3 linked regions of the Cereibacter sphaeroides 2.4.1 genome follow. The protein of the gene in region 3 interacts with the protein of the main gene of each other region in a pairwise test. Links are inferred from orthologs where the notes say so. Each region holds a gene or a part of one and is shown on either strand. Other genes may lie near its edges. The genes, in order: eno, RSP_RS20295 and rpe.

Region 1 (7,002 bases), 300 kb from region 3 along the record:
GAACCCTTCCGGCGCCAGCTCGAAGCCCTCGAAGCGGAAGCCGGGGCTGACGGTGCAGCCGACGAGGCTCCAGTCGCCTGTCGAGCGCGCGGCCTGCCAGTGGTGGGGCGGCACGATCCCCTGCGGGCTCTCGCCCGCGAGCACGTCCGGCCCGAGCCGGATCTCGCGCGCCGGTCCCGCGCCGTCGGCGGCCACCGACAGGATGAGCGGTGCGCCGGCATGGAAGTGCCAGATCTCGGTCGCATCGATCCGGTGCCAGTGCGACCGCTCGCCGGCCTTCAGGAGGAACAGGATCGCCGTCCCGGGCGGGCGCCCCTCGGCCGGGGCCCGCCAGGTCTCGCGATACCAGCCGCCTTCCGGGTGACGGGCGAGCCCGAGGCGGGCGATGATCCGGTCTGCATCCATGCTCTCTCTCCGACGCGCCGTTGCGGCGCCAGTCTGGCGCAGGGGCCGCGGGCTGCAAGCCCGCTCTGCGCCGGATTGCGCGCTTCGGTTGAGGGGCCTTGAGGGAGGAGGTTGTATTCTCCTCCACCCCCCTCGTCAAAGCGGCCCAACCCGTTGTCAGATATGGCCCTTCGGCCAAATTCGATCCGGCCGGAGACCCATCCGACACAGGGGAGACGAGATTTGGACAAGGCAATCACCACCGCCGACTGCGCCTACGAGGCGCCGGTCCTGCGCGTTCACGGCACACTCGAGGAAATGACCCACGGCCGCGGCCATGGCGGCTTCGGCGGGGGCTGGGGCTGGGGCGGCGGCCGTCCGCACCGCCCGCACGATCCCTGCGACTACACCTTCTCCTGATCGCCCGCGCGGCAGGCAAAAGGCCCGGACGCATGCGCGTCCGGGCCTTCGCATGTCCGGGGCCCGGGCCTCAGACCTTCAGGATCGAGCGGCCGGCATATTCCGCCACTTCGCCCAGCATTTCCTCGATGCGGATCAGCTGGTTGTATTTCGCCAGACGGTCCGAGCGCGACAGCGAGCCGGTCTTGATCTGGCCGCAGTTGGTGGCGACGGCGAGATCGGCGATGGTCGCATCCTCGGTCTCGCCCGAGCGGTGCGACATGACGTTGGTATAGCGCGCGCGGTGGGCCATATCGACGGCCATCAGCGTCTCGGTCAGCGAGCCGATCTGGTTCACCTTGACCAGCATCGAGTTCGCGACGCCCGCCTTGATGCCCTGTTCGAGACGCTTGGGGTTGGTCACGAAGAGGTCGTCGCCCACCAGCTGCACCTTGGCGCCGAGCTTGTCGGTCAGCAGTTTCCAGCCCTCCCAGTCGTCCTCGGCGCAGCCGTCCTCGATCGAGATGATCGGATAGTCGGCGCAGAGGGCGGCGAGATAATCCACGTTCTCGGCCGAGGTCAGCGACTTGCCCTCGCCCTTCATCTCGTATTTGCCGCCCTTGAAATATTCGGTCGAGGCGCAGTCGAGTGCGAGGTAGATGTCTTCGCCCGGCTTGTAGCCCGCCTTCTCGATCGAGCGCAGGATGTAGTCCAGCGCCTCGCGGGTCGAGGAGATGTTCGGCGCAAAGCCGCCCTCGTCGCCGATGCCGGTGTTGAAGCCGCCCGCGGCGAGCTCCTTCTTCAGCGTGTGGAACACTTCCGAGCCCATGCGGATCGCCTCGCGCACATTCTGCGCGGCCACCGGCATGATCATGAATTCCTGGATGTCGATCGGGTTGTCGGCATGTTCGCCGCCGTTGATGATGTTCATCATCGGCACCGGCAGGACGCGCGCGGACGAGCCGCCCACATAGCGGAAGAGCGGCTGGTTGGTGAATTCGGCCGCGGCCTTGGCCACCGCCAGCGAGACGCCGAGGATCGCGTTCGCGCCGAGGCGGCCCTTGTTCGGCGTGCCGTCCATCTCGATCATGGTGCGGTCGATGCCGACCTGTTCGGTCGCATCGAAGCCCACCAGCATCTCGGCGATCTCGCCGTTGACAGCCGCAACCGCCTCGAGCACGCCCTTGCCCATGTAGCGCGACTTGTCGCCGTCGCGCTTCTCGACGGCCTCGTGCGCGCCGGTCGAGGCGCCCGAGGGCACGGCGGCGCGGCCGAAGGCGCCGCTTTCCAGCGTGACGTCCACCTCGACGGTGGGGTTGCCGCGGCTGTCGAGGATCTCGCGGGCGTGGATGTCGATGATCGTGCTCATGGGTCGTCCCTGGTTGCCGAGGTTCGCGCGCTTCTTACTCCGCGGCAGCCCGCATGGAAAGACGGCGAAGCCGCTGCTCGCGCATGAAGCTGTAGAGGCCCGAGCCGATGATGAGCGCGGCGCCGGCCAGCATCCAGCCGTCGGGCCGCTCGTGGAAGACGAGGAAACCGATCAGCATGGCAAAGACGAGGCGCGAGTAGCGGAAGGGCACGATGGCCGAGACATCGCCCACCCGGGTGGCGAGGATCAGCGTCCAGTAGCCCACGAAGCTGAAGCTGACCGCGCCCAGAAGAAGGGCCGCCTGTCCCGGTGTGGGCCAGGTGGCGCCGCCGCCCACGGCCAGCATCATGGCCCCCAGAACTGCCACGGTGAGAAAGGCCCAGGCGCCTACCTGCATGGTCGAGGTCGAGGGCGCCACCCGCCGCGTCGCGAGGTCGCGGATGGCGAGGCCCGCCACCCCCAGCACCGCCCAGAGCGAGGCCGTGTCGAACCCGTCGAGCCCCGGCCGGATCACGACGATCACGCCCACGAAGCCCACGGCGATGGCGCTCCAGCGCCGCCAGCCCACGCGCTCGCCGAGAAAGAGCGCGGCCCCGAAGGTCACGACGAGGGGCGCGGCCTGCAGGATGGCAGACACCGAGGAAAGCTGCCCGAGCGTGAGCGCGGTCACGAAGCCCGCCGTGCCCACCATCTCGCCGCCGTTCCGCCAGAGGATCGGCCCCGCCAGCGCCTCGCGCGAGAGCACGGCCTTGCCCTCGCGGCGGGCGAGCGCCCAGAAGAGGGGCGCGGCGAAGAGGCCGAGGAGCATGAGGATCTGCCCCGTCGGCATGTTCGCCGCGGCGAGTTTCACGAACATGTCCTCCATGGCGAAGCCGGCCATCGACACGACCATCATCACGATGCCGCGCAAGTTTTCCATGTCTGTCCCAATCTTGGGGAGCCTGTCCCCGGATGCGAGCGAAGGGCCGCCCTGATGTCGGGCGTCAGCCCTTCCGGACGGGCCGGCCGAACAGTTCGAACCGGTGGCCCACCAGCCGGTAGCCCAGCCGGGCCGCGATCTTCTCCTGCAGAGCCTCGATCTCGGGATCGACGAACTCGATCACCTCGCCCGTGGTCACATCGATCAGATGGTCGTGGTGGTCGCGCTCGGCGTCCTCGTAGCGCGAGCGCCCGTCGCCGAACTCGAGCCGCTCAAGGATGCCCGCCTCCTCGAAGAGCTTGACCGTGCGGTAGACCGTGGCGATCGAGATCCGCGGATCCACGGCCGAGGCGCGGGCGTGCAGTTCCTCGACATCGGGATGGTCGGCGGATTCGCCGATCACGCGCGCGATGGTGCGGCGCTGTTCGGTCATGCGCAGGCCCTTGGCCTCGCAGCGGGAAATGATCGAATCCTGCATGTGGATCTCCGGTATCGCGGGCCGGTTTCAGGGCAGGTCTAAGCGATCACCGCGGCCTGGGCCAGACCTTTCCGAAGCGCCGCGGGCCGGGGAATCGCCCTGCCGCCAGGATGCCTTGAGGGCCCGTGCGCGTTGTGCGGATGCCACCTGAAAGATTCGCCTTTTCCGCGACTTGCGGAGCCGCGACTCGGCGCGGGGCCGTTCTTCCCCATTTTGCACCATCCGTGCAAGCGCCCGTCCCGGCGAGGCTTTGGGCGCTTGTCCGCCAGACCGCCCGCACTTGTCCACACAGATACCCACAGCCTTTCGGATGATACCACCCATGGAGCCAGATGCCCCGTCAAGCACATTATCTTGGGGGTAGGCCGAAGAATCGCGTTGCCACCCTGTAGGGTTTGAGACAATTTGAGTGAGCAGCGCGGCCGGCCACACCTCGTGGCGGCGGGCGCGGATGAACCACCGACACATGCCCGATCGACGGGCCGATCCAGCTCGCCTGCGCGGGCCGGTCCGGCTTTGCGCGACCGGCGCACGAGATCAACCAGGGGCTCACGGCCCCCGAGGCACAACGGAGAGGCGAGATGAAGATCGAGCGGAAGTTCACCACGGCGGAGGGCGGCGCCTATGGCGGCGTCGGCTTCACCACGACGGTGTCCGAGATCCGGAACCCCGACGGCACCGTGGTCTTCCGCAACGAGAGCGTCGAGGTGCCCGAGGGCTGGAGCCAGGTGGCTTCGGACGTGCTGGCCCAGAAATACTTCCGCAAGGCGGGCGTGCCTGCCCGCCTCAAGCGCGTGAAGGAGAAGGGGGTCCCGGACTTCCTGTGGCGCTCGGTGCCCGACGAGGCGGAGCTGGCGAAGCTGCCCGAAGAGGAGCGGTTCGTCGGCGAGACCTCGGCCCGGCAGGTGTTCGACCGTCTGGCCGGCGCCTGGGCCTACTGGGGCTGGAAGGGCGGCTATTTCTCGACCGAGGCCGATGCGCGCGCCTATTACGACGAGATGCGCCACATGCTGGCCCGGCAGATGGCCGCGCCGAACTCGCCGCAATGGTTCAACACCGGCCTTCACTGGGCCTATGGCATCGATGGCCCGTCGCAGGGCCACTTCTATGTCGATCACGCGACCGGCAAACTCCAGAAGTCGGACAGCGCCTACGAACATCCCCAGCCGCACGCCTGCTTCATTCAGTCGGTGCAGGACGACCTCGTGAACGAGGGCGGGATCATGGATCTCTGGGTGCGCGAGGCCCGGCTGTTCAAATACGGCTCGGGCACCGGCACCAACTTCTCGAGCCTGCGCGGCGAGGGCGAGAAGCTCTCGGGCGGCGGCAAGTCCTCGGGCCTCATGGGGTTCCTGAAGATCGGCGACCGTGCGGCGGGCGCGATCAAGTCGGGCGGCACCACGCGCCGCGCGGCCAAGATGGTGATCTGCGACATGGATCACCCCGACATCGAGCAGTTCATCAACTGGAAAGTCATCGAGGAACAGAAGGTCGCCTCTCTGGTCGCCGGTTCGAAGCAGCATGAAGCGAAGCTGAACGACATCTTCGCCGCCATCCGCAGCTTCGACGGCTCGATCGAGGGAGCGACCGACCCGGCCGGAAACGCAGGCCTCAAGACCGCGATCCGCGCCGCCAAAAAGGCCATGATCCCCGAAACCTACATCAACCGCGTGCTGCAGTATGCGCGGCAGGGCTTCTCCTCGATCGAATTCCCGACCTACGATACCGATTGGGATTCCGAGGCCTACACGACCGTCTCGGGCCAGAATTCGAACAACTCGGTCCGCGTGACCGATGCCTTCCTGCAGGCGGTCAAGGACGACGCCGACTGGGCGCTCGTCCGGCGCACCGACGGCAAGGTCGCCAAGACCATCAAGGCGCGCGAGCTCTGGGATCAGGTGGGCCATGCCGCCTGGGCCTGCGCCGACCCAGGCATCCAGTTCCACGACACGGTCAACGCCTGGCACACCTGCCCCGAGGACGGGCAGATCCGCGGCTCGAACCCGTGCTCGGAATACATGTTCCTCGATGACACGGCCTGCAACTTGGCCTCGATGAACCTGCTCACCTTCTTCGAGGCCGGCCGCTTCGATGCCGAGGGCTATGTCCACGCCACGCGGCTCTGGACGGTCACGCTCGAGATCTCGGTGATGATGGCGCAGTTCCCCTCGAAGGAGATCGCGCAGCTTTCCTACGACTTCCGCACGCTGGGTCTGGGCTACGCCAACATCGGCGGGCTGCTGATGAACATGGGGCTGGGCTACGATTCCAGCGAGGGCCGGGCGCTCTGCGGCGCGCTCTCGGCGATCATGACCGGCGTGGCCTATGCCACCTCGGCCGAGATGGCAGGCGAGCTCGGCGCCTTTTCGGGCTACGAGCGCAACGCGGGCCACATGCTGCGCGTCATCCGCAACCACCGGACCGCCGCCCACGGCCACACGACCGGCTACGAGGGCGTCAACGTGAGCCCGGTCGCGCTCGATCAGGTGAACTGCCCCGATCCGCGTCTCGTGGCGCTGGCCAAATCCTCCTGGGACGAGGCGCTGCGGCTCGGCGAGGCGCATGGCTACCGCAACGCGCAGGTGACGGTGATCGCGCCCACGGGCACCATCGGTCTCGTGATGGACTGCGACACCACCGGCATCGAGCCCGACTTCGCGCTGGTGAAGTTCAAGAAGCTCGCGGGCGGCGGCTACTTCAAGATCATCAACCGCTCGGTGCCCGCGGCGCTCGAGACGCTGGGCTACGCTTCGGCGCAGATCTCGCAGATCGTGGCCTATGCGGTGGGCCACGGCACGCTCGCCAACTGCCCGACGATCAGCCATTCGGCGCTGGTGGGCCATGGCTTCGGCGCCCGCGAGATCGAGAAGATCGAGGCCGCGCTGCCCTCGGCCTTCGACATCCGCTTCGTCTTCAACCAGTGGACGCTGGGCGAGGATTTCTGCAAGGGCGCGCTCGGCATCCCGGCCGACAAGCTCGCCGACCCGACCTTCGACCTGCTGCGCCATCTGGGCTTCACGCGGGCGCAGATCGAGGCCGCCAACGACCATGTGTGCGGGACCATGACGCTCGAGGGCGCGCCGCATCTGAAGGCCGAGCATCTGCCGGTGTTCGACTGCGCCAATCCCTGCGGCAAGAAGGGCAAGCGCTACCTCTCGGTCGAGAGCCACATCCACATGATGGCCGCGGCCCAGAGCTTCATCTCGGGCGCGATCTCGAAGACGATCAACATGCCGAACTCGGCCACCATCGCCGAGACGCTGGCGGCCTACGAGCTGTCGCACTCGCTGGGGATCAAGGCCAACGCGCTCTACCGCGACGGATCGAAACTGAGCCAACCGCTCGCATCGGCGCTGGTCGAGGACGATGAGGAGGCCGAGGAGATCCTCGCCACCGGCACGCCTCAGGAAAAGGCCATCGTGCTGGCCGAGAAGATCGTCGAGAAGGTGATCG
Region 2 (7,160 bases), on a different replicon or contig from region 3:
TGAACCTCTTTCAGGCGGCGCTGGTCGCCGCCCACCCGCAGGCGCGGGCCGAGGGCGTGCTCGTCGTCGCGCATGGCGAGATCCATCTGCCCTTCGAGGTGACGAAGACGGCGACCTTCGGCCTCGACACGTTCCGCTCGCCCGATCTGGGGCCGGTGGGCCTCGTCATCGGCGGGCAGGTGCGCTTCCTGCGCCCCGCCGCTCCCCGCGCGCCGCGGGCGGACTGGCGCGTCCTCGGCGCGTTGCCGCGGGTCGATATCCTCTATTGCCACAGCGGCGGCGACGCCTGCGCCATCGAGGCCTTCATTGCCGCGGGGGCGCGGGGCCTCGTGGTGGCGGGCTTCGCGCCCGGCTATGCCACGGGCGCGCAGGCCCGGCGGCTCGAGACATGGGTGCGCGAGGAGGGCGGGGTGGTCGTCATGGCCTCGCGCGGCCACGGGCCCGTGGTGGCCAACAGCCGCAACGACGGCCACGGCTTCCTGCCCGCGGGCCGCGCCGCGCCGGTGAAGGCGCGGCTTCTGCTGCAACTCGCGCTGGCCGCCGGACGCGCGCCGGCGCAGATTGCACGGGATTTCGAGTTCTAGACCGGCAAGGAGTTCAGCCGCATGGAGAAACCGCGGGAAAGCAATGTCGAGCGATTGCGCACGGGCATCCTCGAGATGATCGAGGAGCTGGGCCTCGGCTTCGGAGACCGGCTGCCGACCGAGAAGGAGATGGTCGAGCGCTTCCAGATCTCGCGCCCCACGCTGCGCGAGGCGCTGAAGCTGCTGGAGCAGGAGGCGGTGATCGACAGCCATCAGGGCAAGGGCCGGTTCCTCGCCGCGGGCGCGCTCCTCAGCATCGCGCGGCCGATCACCAAGTTCGAGAGCGTCTCGCAGATGGTGAGCAGCCACGGCTACACGGCCGAGACGCGGCTTCTGGGCTTCTCGGCCGTGCCCGCCGATGCCGTCACGGCCGAGCGGCTGGCCGTGGCCGAGGGCACGCCCCTCGTCCGCGTCGAGCGGCTGCGCAGCTCGGGCGGCCAGCCGCTGGTCTATTCCGTGGACTGGCTGCCCCGCGCGCTCTTGGGCGACGGGCTCGAGGGCACGCCGGACTGGAGCGGCTCGCTCGTGGCGCTCCTCGACCGGGTGGGGCGGCGGCCCGTGGCCTCGACCGCGAACGTGCGCGCCGTCCTTCTGCCCGACGAGGTGAGCGGGCTGCACGGGCTCGAGGAGTTCGGCCCGGCGCTGCTCATCGAGGAGGTCTGCTACGCGGCCTGCGGCACGCGCGTGATCTATGCGATGGACTATCACCGGGGCTCGGCCTTCTCCTTCAGCTTCGTGCGGAAGTGACCTCCGGCAGGGCGGCCTCGGGGCGCAGGCTGCGCTCGTCCTCCCCGAAGAGGTGCAGGCTCTGGACATCGGCCGTGAGCGCGATGGGGGCGCCGGCCTGCAGGTCGAGAACGCCCGGCAGCTTCGCGATCAGCGGCTCGGCCAGCCCGCGCGCCTCGATATAGGTGAGCTGCACCTCGCCCAGCTGCTCGATGTAGGAGATCCGCCCTTCGAGGAGCGGCGCGCCCTCGGCCAGCCGCAGGTCCTCGGGGCGGATGCCCACCTGCACCGTCCGGCCCGCAAGGCCCGCGTCGAGCGGGAAGGGCGCCCGCAGCCCGCCGCCGGTGGCGAGGTCGAGCCGCGCGCCCTCGGGCCCGATCCGCACCGTGCCCGGGATCACGTTCATCGCAGGCGAGCCGATGAAGCGCGCGACGAAGAGGTTGGCAGGCCGCCGGTAGAGATCGAGCGGCGAGCCCACCTGCTCGATCCGCCCCGCCCGCAGCACCACGATCCGGTCGGCCAGCGTCATGGCCTCGACCTGATCGTGGGTCACATAGATCATCGTGGCCCCCGGCATCGCCTGCTTGAGCTTGGCGATCTCGATCCGCGTCGCCACCCGGAGCGCGGCATCGAGGTTCGAGAGCGGCTCGTCGAACAGGAACACCTTGGGGTCGCGCACGATGGCCCGCCCGATGGCCACCCGCTGGCGCTGCCCGCCCGAGAGCGCGCGGGGATAGCGGTCGAGATAGGGGGCGAGCTGCAGCACCTCGGCCGCGCGGGTGACGCGGCGGGCGATCTCGTCCTTCTTCAGGCCCGCGATCCGCATCCCGAAGGCCATGTTCTCGAACACCGTCATGTGCGGATAGAGCGCGTAGGACTGGAACACCATGGCGATGCCGCGGCGCGAGGGGGCCACCTCGTTCATCCGCTCGCCGTCGATGGCGAATTCGCCCGAGCTGATGTCCTCGAGCCCCGCGATGGCGCGCAGAAGCGTGGATTTCCCGCATCCCGAGGGGCCCACGAAGACGACGAACGAGCCCGAGGGGATGTCGAGGTCGATCCCGTGCAGGACTTCCATCGAGCCATAGGTCTTGCGCACCTGGCGCAGCGTCAGTTCGGCCATCGGCCTGCCCTTCCCTTGTCTGTCCGGCCCGAGGGCGCGGTGGCACCGTTCATGGCCGTCACCGGCCGGGCGTGAGCGACGAGAGCCAGCGCACCAGCGGGCCCGGGCTCCGGTTCTCGATCTCGAGGTCGTTGCGGATGCGGATGGCGCGGCGCACGAGGCGCGCGCCCAGCGTGCGCACCGGCTCCGGCGGCAGCGTCTGGCGGCGCGCAAGACCCACGAGGCCGCTCCGGCTCCAGCGGTCGTCCTGCCCGAGCACGAGGCTTGCGAGGATCCGGCCCGCGACCGGCGTCTGGGCGATGCCGGTGCCGTTGAAGCCCACGCCGAACAGGATGTCGGGCTCGCCCGTGAGCGAGCCGAAGACGGGCAGATGCGCGGCCGAACAGTCGATGGGGCCGGACCAGTCGGCCGCGATCTTCACGCCCCGCAGTTCGGGATAGACGCGGGAGAGCTCGCGCAGATTGTCGGCGCCGCCGTCCGGCCGGCGGTTGAAGGCCGCGCCGAAGCGGTTGCCGTAGGCCACATTCCCGCTGCCGCGCCCGAAGACCACGCGCCCGCCCCTGGTGCGCTGGTAATAGAGCACATGGGCCTGCGCGTCGCAGATCGACTCGCCGCCCGTCCAGCCCAGCCGGTCGAGCGTCTCGGCCACCGGCTCGGTCGCGACGATCTGGCTGTCCACCACATAGAGGTAGCGGGAGAGCTCGGGCAGCGCCGCGGCCCAGGCGTTCGAGGCGATCACCACCTTGCCCGCCTGAAGCGTGCCGCCCGGCGTCTGCAGCCGGCAGGGCCTGCCCGACACGATCTCGGACACGGGGCTCCGCTCGTGAATCGCGACGCCCCGCGACAGCGCCAGCGCCCGCAGCCCGAGGGCGAGCTTCGCGGGCTGCACCGTGCCCGCGCGCGGCTCGACCACGCCCATGTAGGAGGCGCCCGAGCCGGTGCGGCGGCGGATCTCCTCCGCGCCCACGGGCCGCAGCCGGTCGGCCTCGCCCGCCTTGCGGCAAAGATCGGCGGCGGGCTCCCACGCGCCTTCCTGCGCCCGCGCGCTGGCCGTCCAGAGCCAGCCGTCGAGCCGCAGGTCCATGTCGATCGTGCCCGAGGCCTGCAGCTCCGCCAGCTCCTCGATGGCCTCGGCGGTGGCATGGCAGAGCGCCAGCGCCTCCTCGGCGCCGACGAGGCGGGTCAGCAGGTCGAGCTCCGCGAACCAGCTGTGGACCTGCCCGCCGTTCCGCCCCGAGGCGCCCGAGCCGCAGAAATCGGCCTCGAGGATCGTCACGCGCAGCTCGGGCGCCTGCTCCTTCAGGCGCAGCGCCGTCCAGAGGCCGGTGTAACCGCCGCCGACGATGGCCACGTCGCAGGCGGCCTCGCCCGCGAAGGGCGGCGTCGCGGGGCCTGCGCCCAGATCGCGGAGCCAGAAGGAGCGGTCGCCCTCGGGCGCCGCGGCGGGAAGTGCCAGCCTGTAGGACGCCATCTCAGACCTCTCCCGCCGCGATCACCTCGGCATATTTGTCCAGGAGCCACGAGGGGATCGGCAGCAGCGGCTGCGGAAAGCCGCCCTCGTGCAGGCAGGTGTTGGTGGCCGCATCCGCCGCCCCGCGCAGGGCCTCGGCATCGGCGCGGCGCTCGATGGCCCAGAGCGCGATGAAGCGCGCGATGAAGCTGTCGCCCGCGCCGCAGGTGTCCACCACCTCGACCCGCCGCGCGCGAACGGGCGTGACGGTGCCGCCCGCCTCGAGGAAGGCACCGCGGCTGCCGCAGGTCACGACGGTGGCCTGCGCGCCGCGCTCGCGGAAGCGGGCGAGCAGCGGCTCGACCCGCTCGGACGGATCCTCGGGCCCCGAGGCGAAGACGAGCGGCACGCCCTCGAGATCGAGGAGATCGTGATGCGTCGAGACATCGACCGAAAAGCGCGCGCCGTCGCGGACGAGGGCGCGCACCAGTTCGGGTGCGCTGTGGGTGCCCAGATGCACCCAGTCGGCGGCCCGCAGCGCCGCGTAACGCGCGCCCTCGGGCACATAGCCCAGCCCCACGCCCAGATCCTCGAGCAGGAAGCGCCGGTCGCCGTCGCGTTCGAGGAGAAGCGTGACGGCGGTGCTGCCCGGGCGCACCTCGCAATCGTCGGGATCGAGCCCCGCGCGGCAGAGGGCGGTGCGGACCACATCGCCCTCGGGGTCGGGGCCGACAAGGCCGAAGTAGCGCGTCTTCAGGCCCGCGCGCATCCATTGCACCGCCACGTTGAGGGCATTGCCCCCCACCGCCATGCGGTCCTTCGACAGATAGACATCGAGACAATTGTCGCCCACGGCGATCAGGGTCGGGCTGCGGCTCATGGGCGGGCCTCCACGGGATCGAGATGCGGCGCGAGCGCCGTGAGATGGCGGGTCCAGGCCGCCACCGGATCGAGGGCATAGGAACCGTCGCCGAAGGGCTCGAAGGAGAGCGCGCCGCGATAGCCCGCCGCCGCGAGATCGGCGAGGATCCGGGCGAGCGGCAGCGTGCCCTCGCCCCAGACGAGATGGCCCGCCGGGCGGCCATCCACGAGATGCACATGGGCGAGCCTGTCGCCGAAGAGGCGCGCGTAATCGGCCACGCTGTCGCCCGCGCAGGCCATGGCGACCGTGTCGAGCACCACATCCACCGTGTCCGCGCCCACCATCTCCAGCAGGCGCGCCGTATCGGCGGCGCTGTGGGCGATGTTGCTCTCCACCCGCTGGAGCGGCTCGAGCAGGCAGCGGAGCCCGAGGCCCGCCGCATGGCCCGCGATCAGGCGCAGCGCCTCGGCCGAGCGGTCCCAGGCGCGCGCGGCGGGCTCGCTCTCGTAGCCGCGGCCGGGGGTCAGGAACAGGTGCCGCGCGCCCAGCTCGGCCGCGATGTCGGCCGCGCGGCGGAAGCGGTCGATGCTGGCCGCGCGGAAGGCATCGTCGCCCGAGGCGATGTTGATCGGATAGACCACCTGCTCGGGCGTGAGGCAGCGCACCGACAGGCCCTCGCCCGACAGCACGCATTTCACCTCCGCCACGTCGCGGTCGGTCGAGTGGAAGAGGTCGAGATGCGGCGCCACGCCCCAGAGCTCGATCTCGGTGAAGCCGAAGCCGCGCATCCGGCGCGCCACCTCGGCCAGCGGGAAGTGCTGGAAGGCGAAGTTCGCGCCGATCGACTGGCGGGCGGAGAGACGGGCGCTCATTTCGCCATCCCTTCGGTCAGGCCGCGGATGAAGTATCGCTGGGTCAGGAAGAAGATGATGACGATGGGCAGCGCCGAGAGCGTCATGGCGGCGAAGACCTGCGCGAAGTCGGTGCCCTGCTTCGACATCAGCGAGGTGAGGCCCACGGGCAGCGTCTGCACGCCGGGACTGTTGGTGAAGATCATGGCGAAGAGATATTCGTTCCAGGCAAAGAGGATATGGAGCACGACGCAGGAGACGACGATCGGCCGGCAGAGCGGCAGGATGATCCTGCGGTAGATCTGGCCGGGGCTTGCGCCGTCCATCATGGCGGCCTCGTCGAGGTCGCGCGGCAGGTCGAGCATGTAGGCGCGGATCAGGAAGGTGGTGAAGGGCACGCGGAAGGCGGTGTAGAGGATGATGAGCGCCCAGTGCGTGTCGTAGAGCCCGAGCGACTGGAGCATCCGCACCAGCGGCACGAGGGCGACGGTCGGGCTCAGCATCATGCCGCCGAGGACGAAGGCGGTGATGAGGGGCTTTGCCGGCATCGCCGTCCGCGTGAGCCCATAGGCCGCGCGCGCCGAGATCAGCACGGTCGCCACCGTCGAGACCAGCGTGACGAGGAGGCTCGAGACCATGTAGCCCTGCACCCCGCGCCAGGCCGAGAAGTAGTTCTCGAGCGACCAGTCCTGCGGCAGGGCGAAGGGCTGGTCGAAGATCTGGCTGTTCGACTTGAAGCCGCCGAGCCCCATCCAGAGCAGCGGATAAAGCACGACGACGCCCACGGCGAGGAGGAAGGCCCAGAGGAAGGCCTGCCCCATCACGGGCCAGAAGCCGCGGGCGGAGTGGGTCGCGCCGCTCATGCGAGGACCCTCCGCCGCCGGGTGTACCAGAGCTGCAGGATGCCCGTGAGCATCGTCACCGCGAAGACGACCGAACCGATGGCCGCGGCATAGCCCATGTCGTTCTGGTTGAAGCCCTGCTCGTAGAGCCATGTGCCCAGCACCTGGCTCGAATTGTTCGGCCCGCCGCCGGTCATGACCATGACCTCGTTGAAGACCTGAAAGGCGCCGGTCACGGTCACGATGATCATCATGCCGGTCATCTCGCGCGTGAGGGGGAAGGTGATGCTCCAGAGCTGGCGGAGCGGGCCCGCCCCGTCCATCCGCGCCGCGTCGTAAAGCTCCTGCGGGATCTTCTGGATCGCGATGGTGAAGAGGAGCGTCGAATAGCCGAAGCCCTGCCACTGGCTCATGGCGATGATGGCATAGATCGCCGTCCGCGGATCGCCGAGCCAGACATGCGACCATTCCTGCAGGTTCAGGGCCTTCAGCAGCCCGTCGAGGATGCCGATGTCGGGCTGATAGATGAAATAGAAGAGGAGCCCGGTGACGGTCGTCGAGATGGCCGAGGGCACGAAATAGAGCGCCCGCCAGAAGTTGCGCCAGCGTTCCGAGGACAGGCCCTCGACGATGGCGGCGAGGCAGAAGGCCGCGAAGACCTGGAAGAGGATGGAGAGCACCGCATAGGCGCCGTTGTTCCAGAGCGCGCGGCCCACCACCGG
Region 3 (7,101 bases):
TTCATGAGATGACGTCTCCTGACACAAGGGCTGCCGCGGCGGCGAGCGCGGCGGCCAGGGCGGCCTCCCGCCCGGCGCCGCGATGTTCGGCCGCGAGATGGGCGGCGAGGAAGGCATCGCCCGCGCCGGTCGCCCGGCGACAGGGAACGGCGGGCGGACAGGCCTGCAGAAGGCCGCGCCGGGCGCAGCCGTCGGTGGCGGGCAGGGCGCCGTCGGTGACGAGGACGCGCGCCACGCCCCGCGCGAGCAGCGCCTCGGCGGCGGCGAGCGAGGTGGGAAAGTCCGCGCCGCAGATCGTGGCGGCCTCGGCGCGGTTGAGTTGCAGCACCGCGCCCGGATGCGCCAGAAGCGGGGCCAGCCGCGGAGCCTTGGCAGGGCTCGCCGGCGCGAGGCGCAGATCCGCGCGGGCGAGGAGCCCGGAGGCGGCAAGCCCGCGCAGGACAGGCTCGGGCAGGTTGCCGTCGATCACCAATGTGCCGGCGAAGGGCAGGGCCTCCGTGGCGAGGCGTCCGTCGCGCAGTGGTTCCAGCACCGCCTCGCCCGCCTCCTCGAGCGCGCGGGCATCGGCCACGGCGCCCACCAGCGCCCCTTCGGCCTCGAGCGCGAGATAGAGATCGGTGGCGCCCCCGCGATGCAGGAAGCGCATGTCGAGCCCGAGCGCCATGCCCGCCCGCACCAGCCCCTCGCCCTCGGCATCCGTGCCGACCGTGGCAAGAAGCGCCACAGTGAGCCCCTCGCGCGCCAGCGCCTGCGCGATGTTGAAGGCCACGCCCCCCGGCATCCGCGAGACGCGGCCCGGCAGGTCGGCCCCGGCCGGCATCGGATCGGCCGTATGGCCGATCAGGTCCCACTGGACCGCGCCGATGCAGAGGATCGCGGGAATGCTCATGCAGGTTTGATGCCCCGTCGCGCGCCCTTGGGCAAGCGCCGTGCCGGGGCGGCAGGGGGGTCAGGCTGCCGCACGCCGGCCTTTTCCGGCCCTCCGGGGCCACGGCTCTTGCAATCGCCGGACGGGGAGGATAAAGCGCGCCCACTTCACAGGCGAAGTCCGGGCTTTCGGGGGAGACATCCCCGCAGGTCCACCGGTTGGGGGCACACCCTCTACAAGGCTTCGCCGAGGCGCAAACCGGAAAGGACATGGACATGGCGCTCCCCGAGTTTTCCATGCGTCAGCTGCTTGAAGCTGGCGTTCACTACGGCCACCAGACCGCTCGCTGGAACCCGAAGATGGCGGAGTTCATCTACGGCGACCGCAACGGCATCCATATCGTCGACCTGACGCAGACGGTCCCGATGCTGGACCAGGCGCTCAAGGTCGTGCGCGACACCGTGGCCAAGGGCGGCCGCATCCTCTTCGTCGGCACCAAGCGTCAGGCCCAGAAGCCGATCGCCGAAGCCGCCGAGAAATGCGCGCAGCACTACATGAACCACCGCTGGCTGGGCGGCACGCTCACCAACTGGAAGACCGTCTCGCAGTCGATCCAGCGCCTGAAGCAGCTCGACGAGGTTCTGGCCACCGGCGCCGAGGGCCTGACCAAGAAAGAGCGGCTGAACATGGAGCGCGAGCAGCAGAAGCTGCAGGCCTCGCTCGGCGGCATCCGCGAGATGGGCGGCACCCCGGACCTGCTCTTCATCATCGACGTGGGCAAGGAAGACCTCGCCATCGCCGAAGCGCAGAAGCTGGGCATCCCGGTCGTGGCCGTGGTCGATACCAACAACTCGCCCAAGGGCGTGGACTATGTGATCCCGGGCAACGACGACGCGGCCCGTGCCATCGCGCTCTACTGTGACCTCGTGTCGCGGGCGGCGCTCGACGGCATGAGCGCCCAGATGGGTGCTGCCGGCATCGACCTCGGCGCGCTCGACGTGGCCCCCGAGGAAGAGACGCTCGAGGCCTGATCGGCCGCCCGTCGCAATCCCGTTACCGGACGGGGGTAACTCCCCGCCCGGTCTTTGGCAATTCACTGAGGAGAGCCGTAAATGGCAATCACCGCCCAGATGGTGAAGGAACTGCGCGAGTCGACCGGCGCAGGCATGATGGACGCGAAGAAGGCCCTGACCGAGACCGACGGCGACATGGAAGCCGCCGTGGACTGGCTGCGCACGAAGGGCCTCGCGAAGGCGGCGAAGAAGGCCGGCCGCACCGCGGCCGAGGGCCTCGTCGGCGTCTGTGTCGACGGCGGCACCGGCGTGGCGGTCGAGGTGAACTCCGAGACCGACTTCGTGGCCAAGAACGCCGACTTCCAGTCGATGGTCACGGGCTTCACCAAGGCCGCGCTCACCGTGGACGACATCGAGGCGCTGAAGGCCGCCGACATGGGCGGCAAGACCGTCGAGACCACGCTGCAGGAAACGATCGCCGTCATCGGCGAGAACATGACGCTGCGCCGGATGGCGAAGATCTCGGGCGATTCGGTTGCGGCCTACGTCCACAACGCCGCTGCTGACGGGCTGGGCAAGATCGGCGTGCTCGTCGCCGTGAAAGGTGCCGACAACGGCATCGCCAAGCAGGTCGCCATGCATATCGCGGCCACCAACCCGATGGCCCTCTCGGAAGCCGACCTCGACCCGACCGTGGTCGAGCGCGAGCGCACCGTGCAGACCCAGAAGGCGCTGGAAGAGAACGCGGCCTCGGCCAAGCCGAAGCCCGATGCGGTGATCGAGAACAACATCATCCCGGGCCGGATGAAGAAGTTCCTCGAAGAGAACACGCTGCTCGGCCAGAAGTTCGTCATCAATCCCGACCTGACCGTGGCGGAAGCCGCCAAGCAGGCCGGCGTCGAGATCGTGGGCTTCGTGCGCATGGCCGTGGGCGAAGGCATCGAGAAGGAAAAAGAGGATTTCGCGGCCGAGGTCGCCAAGACCCTCGCGGGCTGATTCCTTTCTCCTCGCAGACAGAGCGGCGCGATCCTCCGGGATCGCGCCGTTTTTCTTTGCCATGACCCCTTGGGCTGCGGGTCTTCCGCGCCGCCGGGATGTCACCGCTCTTTCAGGCGTCACGGTTCCTGAAAGGCGGCTCTACCGCATTTCAGGAAACGCACGGCTCCTCAGGCGGCGCAGCCCCTGATCCTCGGCTCTCCCGCATTTCGGGGAGATCCGCGCTTCTTCAGGCGTCCCGGTCCCAGAACCCGACTTCCCTCCGCGTCCGGGCGCGTGCCGCTTTTTCAGGCGCTGCCCTCCCTGAAACAGGGCTCCCGCGCGAGGCCTCTGGCGGGCGCCCGAGCGCTGATCTAGCTTCGCTGCAAAGGGCAGGGGGCAGGGGCATGAGCGGGCGCACGGCGGATGTGGTGGTGATCGGCGGAGCGGTCATGGGCGCCTCGGCCGCCTATTGGCTGACCCGGATGCAGCCGGGCCTGCGGGTGATCGTGGTCGAGCGCGATCCGACCTATGCCCGGGCCTCGACCGCTCTATCCGTGGCCTCGATCCGGATGCAGTTCACGACGCCGGTCAATGTGGCGATCTCGCGCTTCGGAATCGGCTTCATCCGCGACTTCCGCGAAAGCCTGGGCCAGGAGGTGGGGATCCCGTCGCTGGGCCTGACCGAGAACGGCTATCTCTTCCTCGCCTCGACGGCCGAGGGCGCCTCGGTGCTGGCCGAGGTGGCCGCCATGCAGCGCAGCCTCGGCGCCGCGACCGAGATGCTGACGCCCGCAGCGCTCGCCGCGCGCTTCCCCTGGCTCGAGACGGGGGATCTCGTGGCAGGCTCATTCGGGCCGCGCGACGAGGGCTGGTTCGACAATATGGGACTGCTGAACGGCTTCAGGGCCGCGGCGAGGCTGCAGGGGGTGGAGTTCCTGCGCGATGGCGTCGTGGGGCTCGAGCAGGCGCAGGGCAGGGTGCGTGGCGTCCGTCTCGCCTCGGGGGAAACCATAGCCTGTGGGGCCGCGATCAATGCGTCCGGCACCCGCGCGGCGGAAGTCATGCGGATGGCGGGCCTCGATCTGCCGGTCGAGCCGCGCAAGCGCACGGTCTTCGTGATCGATGCGCCGAATGCCCGGCACCCGGATGCGCCGCTTCTGGTCGACCGCGGCTTCTATCTGCGGCCCGAGCGCGGCGGCCAGTGGATCACCGCCACCGTGCCCGAGGCCGACAGTCCCTGCGACCCGCAGGATTTCGAGCCCGATCTGCATCTCTTCGAGGAGGTGATCTGGGAGCAGCTCTACGCCCGCGCGCCTGGCTTCGATGCGGTGAAGGTGGTGCGCCACTGGGTCGGGCATTACGCCTACAACCGCCTCGACCAGAATGCGATCCTCGGACCGCATCCGGCGCTGCCGAACCTCTATCTGATGAACGGTTTTTCCGGGCACGGGCTGCAACAGGCGCCGGCCGTCGGCCGCGGCATCGCCGAGCATCTGCTGACAGGCAGCTGGCAGAGCCTCGATCTGTCCGATCTCTCGGTCGAGCGGGTTCTGGAGGGGCGGCCTTTCCTCGAACGCGCTATTGTCTGAAAGTCGCGTAAGATTGGTAGGTTGCGGGACTTTCCTCCCGGACAGCATGAGGGTCTGCCGCGGTCGGCAGACCCTGAAATCTCACTTTGCCGCAAAGGCCCGACCGAGCGACGCCTCGGCTGCCGCACGGATTGCGCGGATATTGGCGCCGTAGGGCTCGGGATTGTCGACCGAGCCTCCCTTGAAGACGGCCGAGCCCGCCACCAGCACGTCCGCACCGGCCGCGGCCACCAGCGGCGCGGTCTCGGGCGTCACGCCGCCGTCGATCTCGATATGGATCGGCCGGTCGCCGATCATCGCGCGCAGGTCGCGCACCTTGTCCACCTGACTCGCGATGAACTTCTGCCCGCCGAAGCCCGGGTTCACCGTCATGATGCAGACGAGGTCCAGGAGGTCGAGCAGATGGCCTACCGCATCGAGGCCGGTGCCGGGATTGAGCGCGAGGCCCGCCTTGCGGCCGGTGCCGCGGATCGCCTGCAGCGTGCGATGGATGTGCGGGCCGGCCTCGAGATGGGCGGTGATGACATCGGCGCCGGCAGCCGCGAAGGCCTCGATATAGGGATCGACCGGCGCGATCATCAGATGCACGTCCATGACGCCCTTGATGTGCGGCCGGATTGCGGCGCACATCGCCGGACCGAAGGTGAGGTTCGGCACGAAATGGCCGTCCATTACATCGACATGCACCCAGTCGCAGCCCTGGGCCTCGATGGCGCGGCATTCGGCGCCGAAATTGGCGAAATCGGCGGAGAGGATCGAGGGGGCGATCTTGATACGGCGATCGAAGGACATGGCAACGCTCCTTGGGGATGATCCGGCTTACCCCGAGGCGGCGGGCCGCTTCAAGGCGGCCTTAAGTCTCAGCCCGTGCGGGAGTGTTGATATGCGGTCCCGGCACTGTTTAGAATACATAATACAGATTATCCGACTCGCGCATGTAAGCGCAAAGTAGAATTGTCGCATCCAAGCAAAGTAGAACTGTCGCCTCTTCCTGTCGGGACAATGGAGGATCGGCGGCATGGGATGGGTGCTGATGAGCGAGCGCGAACTGAACCGCATCGAGATCCTGTCGAAGGTGCTCGATCGGAGGATGACGACGACGGAAGCCTCGGTTCTGCTGGCGATCGGCCCGCGTCAGGTGCAGCGTCTGCTGCGACGGTTGCGCGAGGACGGCGCGGCGGCAACGCGGCACGGGTTGCGCGGGCGACCGTCGAACCACCGCCTCTCGCCGGGATTGCGGGACCTTGCGCTGGCCCTCGTGCGGGAGACCTACGTCGATTTCGGCCCCACGCTCGCGGCCGAGAAGCTGGCCGAGCGCGACGGCCTGCATGTGTCGCGGGAGACGCTGCGGAAGTGGATGGTCGAGGATGGGCTCTGGCTGTCGCGTCCTCAGCGCCGGAGGTTTCACCAGCCGCGGCTGCGGCGCGAGCACCTGGGCGAACTGGTTCAGATAGACGGGTCCGATCATCATTGGTTCGAGGATCGCGCACCAGCCTGCACGCTGCTCGTGCTCTTCATCGACGACGCGACGAGCCGGCTGATGGAGATGCGCTTCGTGCCCTCCGAGAGCACCTTCGCCTATTTCGCGGCGCTGGAGTGCTACCTGACGCGGCACGGCAGGCCCACGGCTTTCTACTCCGACAAGCATTCGGTCTTCCGCGTGGCGAGGCAGGACGCGCGGACCGGCCATGGCATGACGCAGTTCGGCCGGGCGCTGGCCGAGTTGAACATCGAGATCCTCTGCGCCAACTCCTCGCAGGCCAAGGGCCGGGTCGAGCGGGCGAACCGCACCTTGCAGGACCGGCTGGTCAAGGAGATGCGGCTTGCAGGCATCAGCGACATGGAGGCCGGGAACGCCTTCCTGCCCGGCTTCATCGAGCGGCACAACGCGCAGTTCGCCAGGGTGCCTGCCCGGCCGGACGACCGGCACCGGCCGCTGAACCTGCCCCCGGACCGGCTGGCCGACATCCTGTGCTGGCGCGACCAGCGCTACGTCGGGAACCAGCTCACCTTCACCTACGAGCACCGGCGGATCCTGCTGGAGGAAAGCGACCTCACGCGCGGCATCGTGGGGAAATACGTCGACACCTACGCCTTCCCGGACGGACGTTTTGAAGCTCGATGGAAAGGCATCTCGCTCCCCTACCGCAGCTTCGATCCCGAGCAGCAGCATGTCACCCACGCGGCCATCACCGCGAACAAGCGGCTCAGCGACGTCCTGGCGCTGGCGAGGAGCCTGCAGGAAAGCCAACCCCCGCGCGTGAGCCGCGTCGGCCGGCAGCGCACAGTCTACGAGCCGACGGGTCGGCGGAACGACGGCTGGAATTCGAAACTGGCCCGCCGCGCCAGGCAGCGGGCGGACGGGACGGCGAAGCCTCCCGACATCGCGGCGGAATGACCGTGCGGACCCGGAGCGTTCCGCCCCCGCCGGCCCCGTCCCTACGGCCCTTCCTGACGAGAGCGGGCCGGGGCCGGCTCAGCCCTGCGACACCGGGACGACATTTCTACTTTGCACGCCAGGCGACACTTTAACTTGGTGACAACAGCGCACATAGCGTGCTGAGCGGCGAAGAGCTGAAGCCGGAGACCTCCCTGCGGGTGAAGCTGTAGCGCTGCCGCCCCCGATTTCGTGACATGTCGGCACAGAGCGGAT

Evidence for each region.
Region 1: the proteins of rpe (region 3) and eno interact in binary tests that used the Escherichia coli proteins (3 or more experiments, as listed by UniProt). The link is inferred for Cereibacter sphaeroides 2.4.1 from one-to-one orthologs.
Region 2: the proteins of rpe (region 3) and RSP_RS20295 interact in binary tests that used the Escherichia coli proteins (3 or more experiments, as listed by UniProt). The link is inferred for Cereibacter sphaeroides 2.4.1 from one-to-one orthologs.

Annotation. Positions count from the first base shown.
Region 1 is NC_007493.2:1,132,368-1,139,369, forward strand. What follows is about bases 14-2,855. They hold eno (phosphopyruvate hydratase), read right to left. Parts: upstream 2,153-2,855; coding sequence 875-2,152; downstream 14-874. Other genes in these bases: RSP_RS05540 (cupin domain-containing protein), read right to left, coding at 14-405; RSP_RS05545 (lasso RiPP family leader peptide-containing protein), read left to right, coding at 628-804; RSP_RS05555 (DMT family transporter), read right to left, coding at 2,187-2,855. In the rest of the region: more of RSP_RS05540, read right to left, coding at 1-13; more of RSP_RS05555, read right to left, coding at 2,856-3,071; RSP_RS05560 (Fur family transcriptional regulator), read right to left, coding at 3,136-3,549; RSP_RS05565 (vitamin B12-dependent ribonucleotide reductase), read left to right, coding at 4,131-7,002. UniProt on the Escherichia coli protein: Catalyzes the reversible conversion of 2-phosphoglycerate (2-PG) into phosphoenolpyruvate (PEP). It is essential for the degradation of carbohydrates via glycolysis.
Region 2 is NC_007488.2:102,914-110,073, forward strand. Bases 2,835-5,834 are described here. They hold RSP_RS20295 (fructoselysine 6-kinase), read right to left. Parts: upstream 4,764-5,834; coding sequence 3,906-4,763; downstream 2,835-3,905. Other genes in these bases: RSP_RS20290 (NAD(P)/FAD-dependent oxidoreductase), read right to left, coding at 2,835-3,904; RSP_RS20300 (sugar phosphate isomerase/epimerase family protein), read right to left, coding at 4,760-5,617; RSP_RS20305 (carbohydrate ABC transporter permease), read right to left, coding at 5,614-5,834. Also shown: RSP_RS20275 (asparaginase), read left to right, coding at 1-584; RSP_RS20280 (GntR family transcriptional regulator), read left to right, coding at 606-1,331; RSP_RS20285 (ABC transporter ATP-binding protein), read right to left, coding at 1,312-2,433; more of RSP_RS20290, read right to left, coding at 2,492-2,834; more of RSP_RS20305, read right to left, coding at 5,835-6,459; RSP_RS20310 (carbohydrate ABC transporter permease), read right to left, coding at 6,456-7,160. UniProt on the Escherichia coli protein: Catalyzes the ATP-dependent phosphorylation of fructoselysine to fructoselysine 6-phosphate. Functions in a fructoselysine degradation pathway that allows E.coli to grow on fructoselysine or psicoselysine.
Region 3 is NC_007493.2:1,435,087-1,442,187, reverse strand. Bases 3,386-6,326 are described here. They hold rpe (ribulose-phosphate 3-epimerase), read right to left. Parts: upstream 5,241-6,326; coding sequence 4,530-5,240; downstream 3,386-4,529. Other genes in these bases: RSP_RS07020 (ISNCY family transposase), read left to right, coding at 5,467-6,326; RSP_RS07030 (NAD(P)/FAD-dependent oxidoreductase), read left to right, coding at 3,386-4,448. Also shown: RSP_RS07050 (pseudouridine-5'-phosphate glycosidase), read right to left, coding at 1-5; RSP_RS07045 (PfkB family carbohydrate kinase), read right to left, coding at 2-889; rpsB (30S ribosomal protein S2), read left to right, coding at 1,138-1,899; tsf (translation elongation factor Ts), read left to right, coding at 1,981-2,877; more of RSP_RS07030, read left to right, coding at 3,264-3,385; more of RSP_RS07020, read left to right, coding at 6,327-6,846. UniProt on the Escherichia coli protein: Catalyzes the reversible epimerization of D-ribulose 5-phosphate to D-xylulose 5-phosphate.